Regions from separate parts of the Paenibacillus ilasis genome, predicted to be linked through region 2. Evidence: riboswitches for the same ligand, from Rfam matches in the RefSeq annotation. Region 2 holds a riboswitch; each other region holds the start of a gene.
What was found. A riboswitch is a leader RNA that binds a small molecule or an ion and turns the genes downstream of it on or off. The one in region 2 is predicted to bind ZMP and ZTP.
Positions count from the first base shown of each region.

Region 1: linked by a shared signal. The riboswitch ahead of ACETK5_RS08265 (bifunctional 5,10-methylenetetrahydrofolate dehydrogenase/5,10-methenyltetrahydrofolate cyclohydrolase) and the one ahead of rpiB (ribose 5-phosphate isomerase B) in region 2 are both predicted to bind ZMP and ZTP.
Region 3: linked by a shared signal. The riboswitch ahead of purT (phosphoribosylglycinamide formyltransferase 2) and the one ahead of rpiB (ribose 5-phosphate isomerase B) in region 2 are both predicted to bind ZMP and ZTP.

Region 1 is NZ_JBHDJG010000001.1:1,709,929-1,714,108, forward strand. Features, by position in the region: gene ACETK5_RS08255 (TIGR03943 family putative permease subunit) at 1-340, opposite strand, end outside; gene ACETK5_RS08260 (permease) at 438-1,448, opposite strand; ZMP/ZTP riboswitch at 1,606-1,685, shown strand; gene ACETK5_RS08265 (bifunctional 5,10-methylenetetrahydrofolate dehydrogenase/5,10-methenyltetrahydrofolate cyclohydrolase) at 1,752-2,600, shown strand; gene ACETK5_RS08270 (LacI family DNA-binding transcriptional regulator) at 2,916-3,908, shown strand; gene ACETK5_RS08275 (glycoside hydrolase family 32 protein) at 4,090-4,180, shown strand, end outside.
Region 2 is NZ_JBHDJG010000004.1:515,369-519,548, forward strand. Features, by position in the region: gene ACETK5_RS29715 (L-threonylcarbamoyladenylate synthase) at 1-204, shown strand, start outside; gene ACETK5_RS29720 (manganese efflux pump MntP) at 286-849, shown strand; gene ACETK5_RS29725 (low molecular weight protein arginine phosphatase) at 904-1,491, shown strand; ZMP/ZTP riboswitch at 1,593-1,674, shown strand; gene rpiB (ribose 5-phosphate isomerase B) at 1,789-2,253, shown strand; gene ACETK5_RS29735 (TIGR01440 family protein) at 2,334-2,918, shown strand; gene ACETK5_RS29740 (serine hydroxymethyltransferase) at 3,009-4,180, shown strand, end outside.
Region 3 is NZ_JBHDJG010000001.1:1,913,575-1,917,754, forward strand. Features, by position in the region: gene dapA (4-hydroxy-tetrahydrodipicolinate synthase) at 1-880, opposite strand, end outside; gene ACETK5_RS09090 (LysR family transcriptional regulator) at 992-1,867, shown strand; ZMP/ZTP riboswitch at 1,930-2,010, shown strand; gene purT (phosphoribosylglycinamide formyltransferase 2) at 2,091-3,251, shown strand; gene ACETK5_RS09100 (MATE family efflux transporter) at 3,573-4,180, shown strand, end outside.

The DNA.
Region 1 (4,180 bases), on a different contig from region 2:
CAGCCATATCGCTGCCGAGGGCTTGGTCCGGCAGGAGCAGGCCAAACAGCAGCGGCACCATGAATAGCCCGTATACCGTTACGTTTTTGACAAGGCCGGCAGGAAGGGGGTGCTCGCAATCACACACCTCTCCTGAATCACCTGCAAGGGAATGCCATATCATGCCGAATGCAATGAACAACAGCGGAACCGGGCATAGAAGCAGCAGGGTCTGCATATGAGGCGCTAAGTAATATTCAAGCGAATCTGAAGCGTTCAGATGCATGATATAAGCGGCGAGAGCCGCAACAAGCAGCGACCGGAGCGTATAGTGAATCCGTATCCTCAAACTGGACTTCATGGTCCCAATCACCTCCAATCTCAACGGGTACCTGGTGAGTCTGAACGGTCCCGGTAATCTCCTCTTCGTTTTTCGCAAATCTTCCTTCTCTCGCCAGCTAACCACCCAATAGAGCGTCAACGGCTACAGAGCCGATAAATACGAGCGTCATCACCAGCAGGCTTAAACCGATCACAAATTTGGTTTTGAAGGTAGCCGACAGCATGAGCAGGCTTTTGAAATCCAGCATCGGGCCGAGCACCAGGAAGGAAACAAGCGGGCCTACGGTAAAGGTATGCGTGAACGCCGATGCCACAAAGGCATCCGAAGTCGAGCAGAGGGACAGGATGAAAGCAAACCCCATCATGAACAAGTAAGAGGCGGCGGGACCGCTCCCCAATGCCAGCAGCTCCTCCCTTGGAATGAAGGATTGGATGCAGGCCGTCAGGAATGCGCCAAGAACCAGGTATTTGCCCATCTCAATCAATTCGTCTCCGGCGTGAACAAACATGCTTCTCCATGTTTTGGGATGCTCATGCAGCTTGCGTCCGCCATTGGCGGAATCCCGTTCGGAAAACTCTTGAAAAGAACGCTTGAGCGGGTTGCTCCTTGAAAAAACATAGACGAGCAAACCTACCGTCACCGCGACTGCAAAAGCCAGTCCCATCCGGCCGATCGTCACTTCGGGATGCGAACGGAAGGCCATGATCGTTGCAGCGAACACAATGGGGTTCAGGATGGGACCGCTGAGGATAAAGGTTACGGCGATGTAGGCAGGCATCCCCTTGAGCATCAACCTTCGGACGACCGGGATCATACCGCATTCACATATGGGAAACATAATCCCCAGCATGGAAGCGAACAGGACGCCGACGACCGGATTTTTGGGCGTGATACGACGCACCCACTGTTCTTTGACGAACATTTGCAGGAGGGACGAAATTAGCACCCCAAGCAGCACAAACGGAAGCGCCTCAAGGAAAATACCCGTAAAGATGGTTTTTACCTGCTGTATGTCATGGCTTGAGAGTAGACTTAAATCCTTCTGCAGCCATATCGTCAAGACCGGAATCACGAAGACAAGCGGAATAATGAAGGGCAGCATTCTGAAGATTACCGGATATTTCATTTGGGCCTCCTGGAGCGATTTGATCTTAGGACATTCTATGCTTGTACCATCAGCAACATACGTGATTCCCCTAAATTAATCAAAAAGATTACGATTTAAAATGGTCAGTTTCGTAATCGGTAGCGCGATGTCCAAAGTCGTGGTATATTAAAAAAAGTTATCTATGTGTTACTGGCGTAGCTTGGGGTACCAAGAGGGAGCACATAGGATCATATGCCGTACGCCTGGGCAAGAGGTAAGGAGACGATGAAGTCGCCTTGCCTCTTTATGTTTTTAAATACAATGGCGAAGGAGCGGATTAGCATGAGTAAGGAACCCGTAATTTTGGATGGAAAAAAGGTATCCGACGATATCAAGGCCAAGCTGGCCGTAAAGGTACAGGAATTGAAGCAGCAAGGGGTAACGCCTTGTCTGGCAACGATTCTGGTTGGCGATGATCCTGCCTCGGCGACCTATGTGCGGATGAAGGGAAATGCTTGCGAGCGGCTTGGCATCATATCCAAGAAAGTGGTACTGGAGACGTCAACAACGACAGCAGAGCTGATTGCCGCGATCCAAGAGCTGAACGAGGATCCGAATGTCCACGGCATTCTGCTGCAGCATCCGGTTCCGCATCATATCGATGAACGGGCGGCTTTTGATTCTATTGATATTGAAAAAGACGTGGATGGAGTGACCACGCTTGGTTTCTCGCAAAATGCGTTTGGTTTTGCCGATTACCCGTCTTGTACGCCTGCCGCGATTATTGCGATTATGGATTATTATGATCTGCCAATCGAAGGGAAGCATGCCGTGGTGGTCGGACGCAGTCCGATTCTGGGTAAGCCGGTATCGATGATGCTGCTTAATCGCAATGCTACCGTTACGATCTGCCACTCGAGAACGAAGAACCTTGGGGAGATTGTGTCCCAGGGGGATATCGTGGTTGCGGCCGTAGGCAAGCCTAATTTCATTCAAGGGGACTGGATCAAGCCGGGAGCCGTCGTATTGGATGCCGGCTATAATCCAGGCAATATCGGCGACTGCGATTACGAAGCCTGCGCGAAGTTGGCATCCGCAATTACACCAGTACCTGCCGGTGTTGGCCCCGTTACGATTGCTACATTGCTGAAGCATACCGTCGAATCGGCTGAGCGAACCGTGCAAGCCTAACAGTAACCATGTAATAACGGGATAAGGCACGGTTCATTTACGCGTCCCGAAAGGGGATTTGCATGGAGAATCCCCCTTTGAATCGCTTCGTTCCCCGCTAGAGTCTGGAACGCAGAAAAGTATTGCCCATCAAAGGCTCGGGGTGAAGTCTGCATTTCACGGATGCCCAGACGTCATGTTATAGTTAGGAAAAAGTGAAATCGAAGGGGAGAGATTCATGCACAAACGAATCATTGCCTGTTGTGTGGCGGAGCAAGGAGCTGCGGAGGTTTATCCGTTCGGTGCAGCGCCGCAAACGGCTCCCGGGAGAACCGAATGAAGAACACGATTGCAGATATTGCCAAAAAAGCCGGAGTTGCCAAAAGCACGGTCTCCCGTTTCTTAAACGGAGGTTCCGTCAGTCATGCGACACGCCAAAAGATTGAGCTGGTCATTCAGGAAACCGGCTATATTCCGAATTCGTTCGCACAGAGCTTGAAAGCGAAAAAAACCAACATGATCGGCACCATTGTGCCGCGTCTGGATTCATTCTCAGCATCGCAGACCGTTGCCGGCATGGACGAAGAATTAAGGAAACACGGTTATCAGCTTCTCATCATCAATGCAAGCCAGGATTTATCCAGGGAGATAGAAGCGCTGTATGATCTCGCTAGGCAAAAAATATCTGGCATTATTTTATTCGCCACCCAGGTGACGGAAACACATCTTGCCGCGATTAAAGAGATCAGCATTCCCGTCATTCTGCTCGGACAACAGCATAAGGAGGTCCACAGCATGATTTATAACGACCATGCCGCAGGCTATGACATGGGCCGATATGTGCTGTCCAAGGGACACCGTCATATAGCTTATATCGGTGTGACGGAAAAAGACGTTGCTGTCGGAGTTCAGCGGAAAGAAGGGTTTCTGAAGGCGTTAAGCGAGTATGACGGGGTGGAAGCGATTTTCTATGAAAGTGGATTTAAGATGGCGGATGGAGTTGCGGAGGCTTTGGCTATTTTTGAGCAAAACCGAACGATGCCTACTGCGGTGGTCTGCGCTACTGACAACATTGCGCTGGGCGTGATGAAAGCGGCGCACATGAGAGGCATTCATATTCCCAACGAACTCTCCGTTACCGGCTTTGGCGGATACGACGTAACCGAAGTGATTCATCCCGGATTGACAACCGTTAAATATGGATATTCCCAAGCGGGCCACCTCGCAGCTCAGCATATTATAAAGCTGGTCAACGACGAGCCTGTGGATTTCCTGACGGTCATGAATTGCGATATGATTCATCGGGAAAGCGTTGACAATCTAAATTAGGTATTTTATACTGAAAAAAACGGAACCGGTTCCAATACTGCTATTGCCTGGTATTGGAGCTGAGTTCATTATTTTTACCTCGAGTTGGAACCGGTTCCACTATAAGTGGATCAGGCTGGTGTTCACGCACAGCATGATCCGTTTGATGCTATTAGAAAGCCCATTTACAAGGAGAAGAGACATGGACAGAGAACGGAAATACCGACGCCTGGATCAGGCCTCTCCCGAAGAGATTTCCTCCTTAAAGGAGCAAGCAAAACAAAGCGAATGGA
Region 2 (4,180 bases):
TACCGCGCGGACGTTGCCGTCTCGCTCGGCAGCCTGGCCGCGCCGGAGGAAGCGGCCCGCCGTCTGTACGCCGGCCTGCGCCGGTTCGATGACGAAGGCGCGACCTTCATTCTGGCCGAAGCGTGCCCGGAGCAAGGCCTCGGAGCAGCCGTCATGAACCGGCTGTTGAAGGCCGCGGGACACCACATCATCGATGTGAATTGAGCTGCCGCATGAACGCTTTTGGCATCATTTACCCCTTGTCCGCATATGGTGTACAAGACCATGGGACTTGGGGGAATGGGCATGCTGGAGGCGTCTGTCCAATCGGGACAGCTTGCGGCGATTCTGCTGATGGCGGTTGCACTCGGGCTAGACGCATTTTCGCTTGGAATCGGAGTTGGAATGAGAGGCGGTATGCGCTTAGGCCATATGCTGGGCATCAGTTTCATGATCGCGTTGTTTCACATGCTGATGCCGCTGCTGGGTTTATTTGCCGGCCGCTATGTCGGCATGTTACTGGGTCACGTCACAGGGCTTGCGGCCGGAGGGCTGCTGCTTCTGCTCGGCGGGCATATGATGTATAACGCCCTGCGGGGCGGAGAAGGACAGCGAATCCATCCTACCGCATTTTTAGGTATGCTGCTGTTTTCGCTTAGCGTCAGCATCGACTCCTTCTCGGTAGGCGTTTCGCTCGGGATGTTTGTGGATGATGTATTGTTGATCGTGATTTCCTTCGGGATCGTGGGCGGTTTGCTGTCCATTCTCGGCTTGCTGCTTGGCCGTCAGGTAAGCAACAAGCTGGGGGAGTACGGTGAAATGCTGGGCGGGCTGATTTTGGTCATCTTTGGCATGATGTTTATCTTTTGACGTTATATTTGTTACAATAACCCCAAAGAACCTACGAACGGGAGGAATGGGACCGTGAAAAATATACTGTTTGTCTGCACGGGAAATACCTGCCGCAGTCCGATGGCTGAAGGCATGCTGCGCAAGCTTGCCAAACAACGGGGCGTCCCGCTGGAAACGAAGTCCGCCGGTGTCTCGGCCGTGGATGGAATGCCGGTGTCCCATCATGCGGAATCCATACTGCGAGACCAGGATATCCAAGAACGCTTGGTGTCCAAACCATTGACCGCGAACCTGGTGGAGTGGGCAGACCTGATTCTGACGCTGACCCAGTCGCATAAGCAGTATGCGATAAGGCAGTTCCCGCATGCTGCAGACAAGATGCACACTCTGAAAGAGTTTGTTGAGGATGACCGCCGGGTGCTGGATGATCTGCGGGAACAGGATAGTCTGTATGCAGCGCTTGAGCTGGCCAGATCTCTGGGCCGCGATGTCAGCGACCGTGACCGGGAGCGTCTGATTGAGCTGCGCCAGCGTATCCCGAGCTTCGATATCTCCGATCCTTTTGGAGGCTCGCGGGAGGAATATGAAGCGACGGCTGCAGAGATTCGGACGGCGTTGTTTCGTCTCTTGGACAAGCTGGAAGCGGATCAGCATAAATAGGGTCGGCTTAGACGGAATCGAAGAGTACATCCGTGCTCAAATGGCTAAAAAAGCCGCTTGCCTTTCACAAGGTATTGCTTTAAGATGAAGGTGAAAAACAAAAGATCCGGTGTAACTGGCGACGAAGTGGATGAAACCACGATGGAGCATCGGAATATACGGCCGGTCGCCTGGGCAAAGAGCATTTGGAGCACAATACGTGCGCCGACTGCTCTTTTTTCGTCTTTTGCGTGGAGTTTGGGTTATAATGAAACAAGCTAAAACGCAAAAGCGAACATACGAGGGGGTTTTTCATAGATGAAAATTGCATTGGGTACGGATCATGCCGGCATTCGTCTGAAAGAGGAAATCGTGGAAGTCATTCGAGGTCTTGGACACGAGGTGGAGGATCTGGGCTGCGGCTGTTCCGATTCCGTGGATTATCCCGATTATGCCCTACCGGTGTGCGAGAAGGTCGTCTCGGGTGAAGCGGATCGCGGCATTCTAATCTGCGGCACGGGCATCGGCATGAGCATTGCGGCCAACAAGGTGCCGGGTATTCGCTGCGCGCTGACCCATGATGTGTTCTCAGCCAAAGCGACGCGCGAGCATAACGACAGTAACGTGATTGCGCTGGGTGAGCGTGTCGTCGGTCCCGGACTTGCCGCCGAAATCGTCAGCGCATGGCTGACAACGGATTTCAGTCATGGCGAGCGCCATGTCGGCCGCGTGAACAAGATCAAGGCCATCGAGGAGCGTTACCTGAAGAATGAATCGCGATAGGTGAACGCGTAAGCAGCTGCGGCTATCGTGATAGGGGAATGAAGCATCTTCTGTGAAAAAATCATCGGGAGGACTGTGACATGACGGATATCTCCAAGGTTTCCTTGAACGAACAGACAGCGCGTATTGTCCGCGAACTGGCCGAAGCGGCCGTCTTAGGCCCTGGTAAAGTGCTGGTCATCGGAGCCAGTACCAGTGAAGTGGTCGGACGACGGATCGGTACAGGCGGCGCTTTAGAAACGGCCCAGCAGCTCCTTCAGGGCATTGCCGAGGTTCAAACGGAATTCGGTTTTGCTGTGGCCTATCAATGCTGCGAGCATCTGAACCGTGCGCTTGTCATGGAACGCGAGCTGCTTGAGCGGCTGGGCTTGACGGAAGTAGCGGCTGTTCCCATTCCGGGAGCGGGCGGGTCGATGGCTTCCGCAGCTTACCGCAGCATGAAGGAGCCTTGCCTTGCGGAATCGATTGAAGCCCATGCGGGTGTCGATATCGGCGAGACGCTGATCGGCATGCATTTGCGGAGAGTGGCGGTTCCGTTCAGGCCGAGCGAGCGTTATATCGGAGAGGCGCGCGTAACCGCGGCTTATACCCGCCCGAAGCTGATTGGCGGAGAACGCGCGGTGTATCGGCTCGAGCAGGGGGATGATTCCACGCTGTGCGATTGATTCGAATGAGAACTCGCTTTTTTAATGATGACAACTTGTAGTTTTGAATTTGCAAGAAAAAATAATGATTGATTATGGGAGGATATGAACATGATGGAACATTTGCGGAAGAGTGACCCGGCTGTATTGGAAGCGATGGATTTGGAGCTGAAGCGTCAACGCAGCAACATTGAACTGATTGCCTCTGAGAATATTGTCAGCGAAGCGGTTATGGAAGCTATGGGGACCGTTCTGACGAATAAATATGCGGAAGGCTACCCTGGCAAACGCTATTACGGTGGCTGTGAGCGTGTGGATATCGTGGAAGATATCGCCCGTGACCGTGCCAAAGAACTGTTCGGAGCCGAGCATGCCAACGTTCAGCCGCACTCCGGTGCCCAAGCGAACATGGCGGTATATTTGGCAGCCCTGAAGCCTGGAGATACCGTGCTCGGCATGAACCTGGCCCATGGCGGCCATTTGACTCACGGAAGCCCGGTTAACGCTTCCGGCCTTCTGTACAATTTCGTTGCCTACGGCGTGCAAGAGGACACGTTCCTTATCGATTACGACGAAGTCCGCAAAGCGGCATTCAAGCATCGCCCTCGCCTGATCGTGGCGGGTGCAAGTGCATACCCTCGCATCATTGATTTTGAAAAGCTTGCTGCCATCGCGAACGACGTTGGTGCGTTGTTTATGGTCGATATGGCCCATATTGCAGGTCTCGTTGCGGCAGGACTTCATCCGAATCCGGTTCCGCATGCCCATTTTGTAACGACAACGACGCATAAGACGCTTCGCGGACCTCGCGGCGGTATGATTTTGTGCAAAAAAGCTTGGGCGCAAGCGATCGATAAAGCGGTATTCCCCGGCTCCCAAGGCGGCCCGCTCATGCATGTCATTGCTTCCAAAGCCGTTGCGCTTGGCGAAGCATTGGATCCGTCCTTCAAGACGTATGCAGAGAACGTCGTAAAGAACGCGAAAGTGCTGGCTGATACCCTGATCGAGGAAGGTCTGAACATCGTATCCGGCGGAACCGATAACCACCTGATGCTCGTGGATACCCGTAATCTGGACATCACCGGTAAAGACGCTGAGAAAGTTCTGGACTCCATCGGCATTACCGTGAACAAGAATGCCATCCCGTTTGATCCGACCAGCCCGTTCGTCACGAGCGGTATCCGTATCGGTACCCCTGCGGTTACTTCCCGGGGTATGGATGAGCAAGCGATGGTGACCATCGCGAAAATTATAGCCATGACATTGAAGCAGCCGAAAGACGA
Region 3 (4,180 bases), on a different contig from region 2:
TTGTCAGTTGTTGAATTGCGTGATCTAAAGATAGCTTAAGCTTTTCCGTAATGGGCCCCATAGGCAGACGAAGGATATCCGATGAGATCAGGCCTTGCTGGGCAAGCAGCCATTTTAGCGGAGCGGGATTGGATTCTTCGAACAGCTTATGAATGTAGGGGAGCAGGACTTCAAACTCCATTTCGGATCGAGAATAATCTCCCCGGGCAGCTAATTGAAACACCCGAATGAAAGCCTCGGTATTCACATTAGCCGATGCCAGAATTCCGCCAGAAGCTCCATGACACAGCATCTCATGAAAGAGGACATCGTTGCCGCATAGAACGGGCTTTGTATCGTATTGGGATAAACTTCTCGTAAGCTCCGTACTCTCGGTGCTGTCTTTCACCCCGATCACCCCGGGGATCTCCATGATTCTTCTTACGGCATCAACCGGTAACCGGATTCCTGTACGCGAAGGAACCTCGTACAGAATGACCGGGATCCCGACCTCGGCCACCTTTCGGAAATGCTGCAGGATACCATCGATCGAAGGGCGACTGTAATACGGCGTGACCACCAATACCGCATCAGCACCGATATGACCTGCCAGTTCCGTTCGTTTCATACTGGACACCGTATCATTTGTACCGGTACCTATGATAAGGGGCAATAGCCGTCCGTCCAGACTCTCACGCGTTTCCTCCACAACCTGCACGACTTCCTCCCAAGCTACGGTCGGCGCTTCACCGGTCGTTCCGTTGATGACCAATCCCTGAATATCATAGGATAACAAATTCTTTAAATAACGATGATAAGACGGACGATCCAGTTCGTACTCCTGTGAAAAGGGAGTGATCACAGGAACATAAATGCCATGCAGTTCTTGCTGAGTCAGCATAATCTTTCCTCCAATTCATGGATGATGGCTATACTTTATCATGGGAATTAAGATCGGCGTTATCTATAATAATAGATAGTTATTATCAATATTATTGATAAGGAGAGAGTGATGGAACTTATCTACCTGCAAACCTTCAGGGAGGTTGCGATTCGCCAGAGCTTTACAAAAGCCGCGGATGAGTTGGGTTATGCCCAATCCAGCGTAACCACCCAAATTCAGAAGCTGGAGAAGGAATACGGCGTCAAGCTGTTTGAGCGGTATGGCAGAGGCTTGCGCCTGACGAAGTCGGGTGAGGAGCTGTTCAAGTATGCCGTTCAAATGCTGGATCTGTTTCAGCAGTCGAAGGAAAAGCTGACCAAGCAAGGTGGAGGCACCTTATCGATCGGAACGATAGACTCGTTGGCCGCTTATTTTCTTCCGTCCGTCATTCACCAACTGAAACTAAGGCATGAGGATCTTGTCATCCGTTTACAACCGGATCGTGAAGATAACATCATCAGTAAGGTGAGAGAAGGCGAGTACGATCTCGGTCTTATTTTGGATGAAAAACCGGAGGATTCCTCCTTGAATTGGATCCCCGTTCGGGAAGAGCCCCTCCTGCTGATTGCCCATCCGGATCATCCGCTTCATGTTGAACCGGTCATAGAGCTAGAACATCTGGCTGATGCCGAATGGATTATGCCCGAGGGTAGTTGTAATTACCGCATGATGTTGGAAAAGGTGCTGCGTGCCAGCGGAGTTCCAATGCGAATAGGGCTGGAATTGGGCAATCCCGAGGCAATCAAGAGATATGTGATGTCCGGTACGGGTATCTCATTATTGCCGAGGATGGTAGCAGAGGAGGAAATCAAGCGTGGTGAGCTTGCGATTCTTCCCTTTGCGCATTCTGACATTCGTTTGGATATTCAGCTGGTCATTCACCCCAAGAAGTGGCTTTCACAATCGCTGAAGGATGCAATCGATATGCTGAAGTCTAAATCCTAATGTCGCCTCGGGTGATATTGCAATTAGCGGGAAGATTCAGTATGATTTAAATAACAATGTATAGGTTTATGTGTGACTGGCGTAGCATGGGGGACCATGAGGGAGCACATAGATGACGACGGCCGTACGCCTGGGCAGAGGTAAGGGAGTTTATTTCCCTTACCTCTTTATTATCTTCTGCTTTTATAAGTCTCTGAAACTACGAAAAGGGGATAAAACCACGATGTTAAAAACGAAGAAAATACTGCTGCTAGGTTCGGGAGAACTGGGGAAAGAAGTCATCATTGAGGCCCAGAGATTGGGGGTTGAAACCGTAGCCGTCGATCGTTATGCCGACGCTCCTGCCATGCATGTTGCCGATCATAGCTATGTCATCGATATGCTGGATGGGGAGAGATTGCGCGCAATTATCGAGCAGGAGAAACCGGACTTGATCGTGCCCGAAATCGAGGCACTGGCTACCTCGGAGCTGGTTAAGCTGGAGGTAGAGGGGTATCGGGTTATACCTACTGCCAGAGCTGCGAAGCTTACGATGGACCGTGAAGGGATTCGCCGGTTAGCTTCAGAGGCGTTGGGACTTCCTACTGCAGACTACCGATTTGCCGATACGTATGAGGAATTTAAACAGGCTGTCCTGGACATGGGGTTCCCGTGCGTGATTAAACCTCTGATGAGTTCCTCTGGCAAAGGCCAGAGTGTATGTCGCTCCGAAGGGGATATTGAGCCCTGCTGGAACATCGCCATGGAAGGCGGTCGTGTACAGAACGGAAGAGTGATCATTGAAGAATTCATTACGTTCCAATCGGAGATCACGCTTCTGACCGTCCGCTCCGTCAATGGAACAAACTTCTGTGCGCCAATCGGGCATATTCAGGAGAGCGGGGACTATATCGAATCCTGGCAGCCGCACGACATGTCCGAAGAGCAGATCGAGGAAGCTAAATATATTGCAAGGACGATTACCGACGAGCTTGGCGGTTATGGATTGTTTGGTGTTGAATTGTTCCTGGCCGAGGATAAAGTGTATTTTAGCGAGGTATCTCCGCGACCGCATGATACCGGATTGGTTACGCTGGTCACGCAAAATTTATCAGAATTCGCGCTTCACGTCCGCGCCATTCTAGGGTTTCCGATCCCGGAGATCGAATTGATAACGCCGGGAGCCAGCCGTCCGCTGAAAGCGGCGCGAGAGCTGGAGAGTTACACAATTACCGGCGCCGAGCAAGCACTGGCTGTTCCGAATACGCAGCTGCGCATTTTTGGGAAACCGGTGACCAAGGTCGGAAGACGGGTCGCAGTAGCGTTGTCAACCGCCGGCGCAGTGGAAGAAGCGCGTTCGCGTGCGAAGCAGGCTTTGGATAAGCTTGCTGTTGAAGAAGCATAATCGTTCTTGATTCTTAGGATGGTGCTTCCATGATCATATAAAAAAAGATCAACCGATTAACCGGTTGATCTTTTTTCATTGACGTTATTTCGTGGATTAGAACGGGTATGAACCGTCCTGATCATCATGTCTTGTTTTCGTTTAGGTTTTGATGATAAATATGCAGAAATTTATGTTCTTTCGTGATAAGATACACAAGAATACAAACGACCCTCACCCATTATAATGTTTTCAATGCGATGCTTTATAGGCACGGTTTAAAGCATGATCATACCCAATAAATATATAGAGGAACGTTTATGACGGCATAGGAGAATCTACATGAGAGACATGACGCAAGGAAGTCCGATCAGGCTGATCATTATGTTTACGATCCCGCTTTTGATCGGAAATATTTTTCAACAATTTTATAATATGGCTGATACCCTGATCGTGGGACGGACCATTGGTGTGAACGCTCTTGCGGCCGTTGGCTCGACAGGCAGTATTTTGTTTTTTGTCATTGGCTTTGCCCAAGGCTTGACGGCAGGTTTGTCCATCATAACGGCGCAGCGCTTTGGCGCCAAGGATATCGCGGGCGTTCGCAAAAGCGTGGGAACGAGTATATGGATTAGTCTTGTATTCACGGTTTTCCTCACCATTGTGAGTGTCATATTTACGAAGCCCGTCCTCGTCATGATGAATACGCCGGCAGAAATTTTGGATGATGCTTATTCGTATTTAATCGTCATTAACTGGGGCGTTGGCGCAGCCGTTCTGTTCAACTTGCTGGCTAACCTGCTCAGAGCGCTCGGGGATAGTCGGACGCCGCTTCTCTTCTTGGTGGTCGCAAGCATTCTGAACATCGTTCTCGATCTGTTGTTTATTCTTGTATTCAAGATGGGCGTAGCCGGGGCAGGGCTGGCCACGGTGGTCTCGCAGCTGTTCTC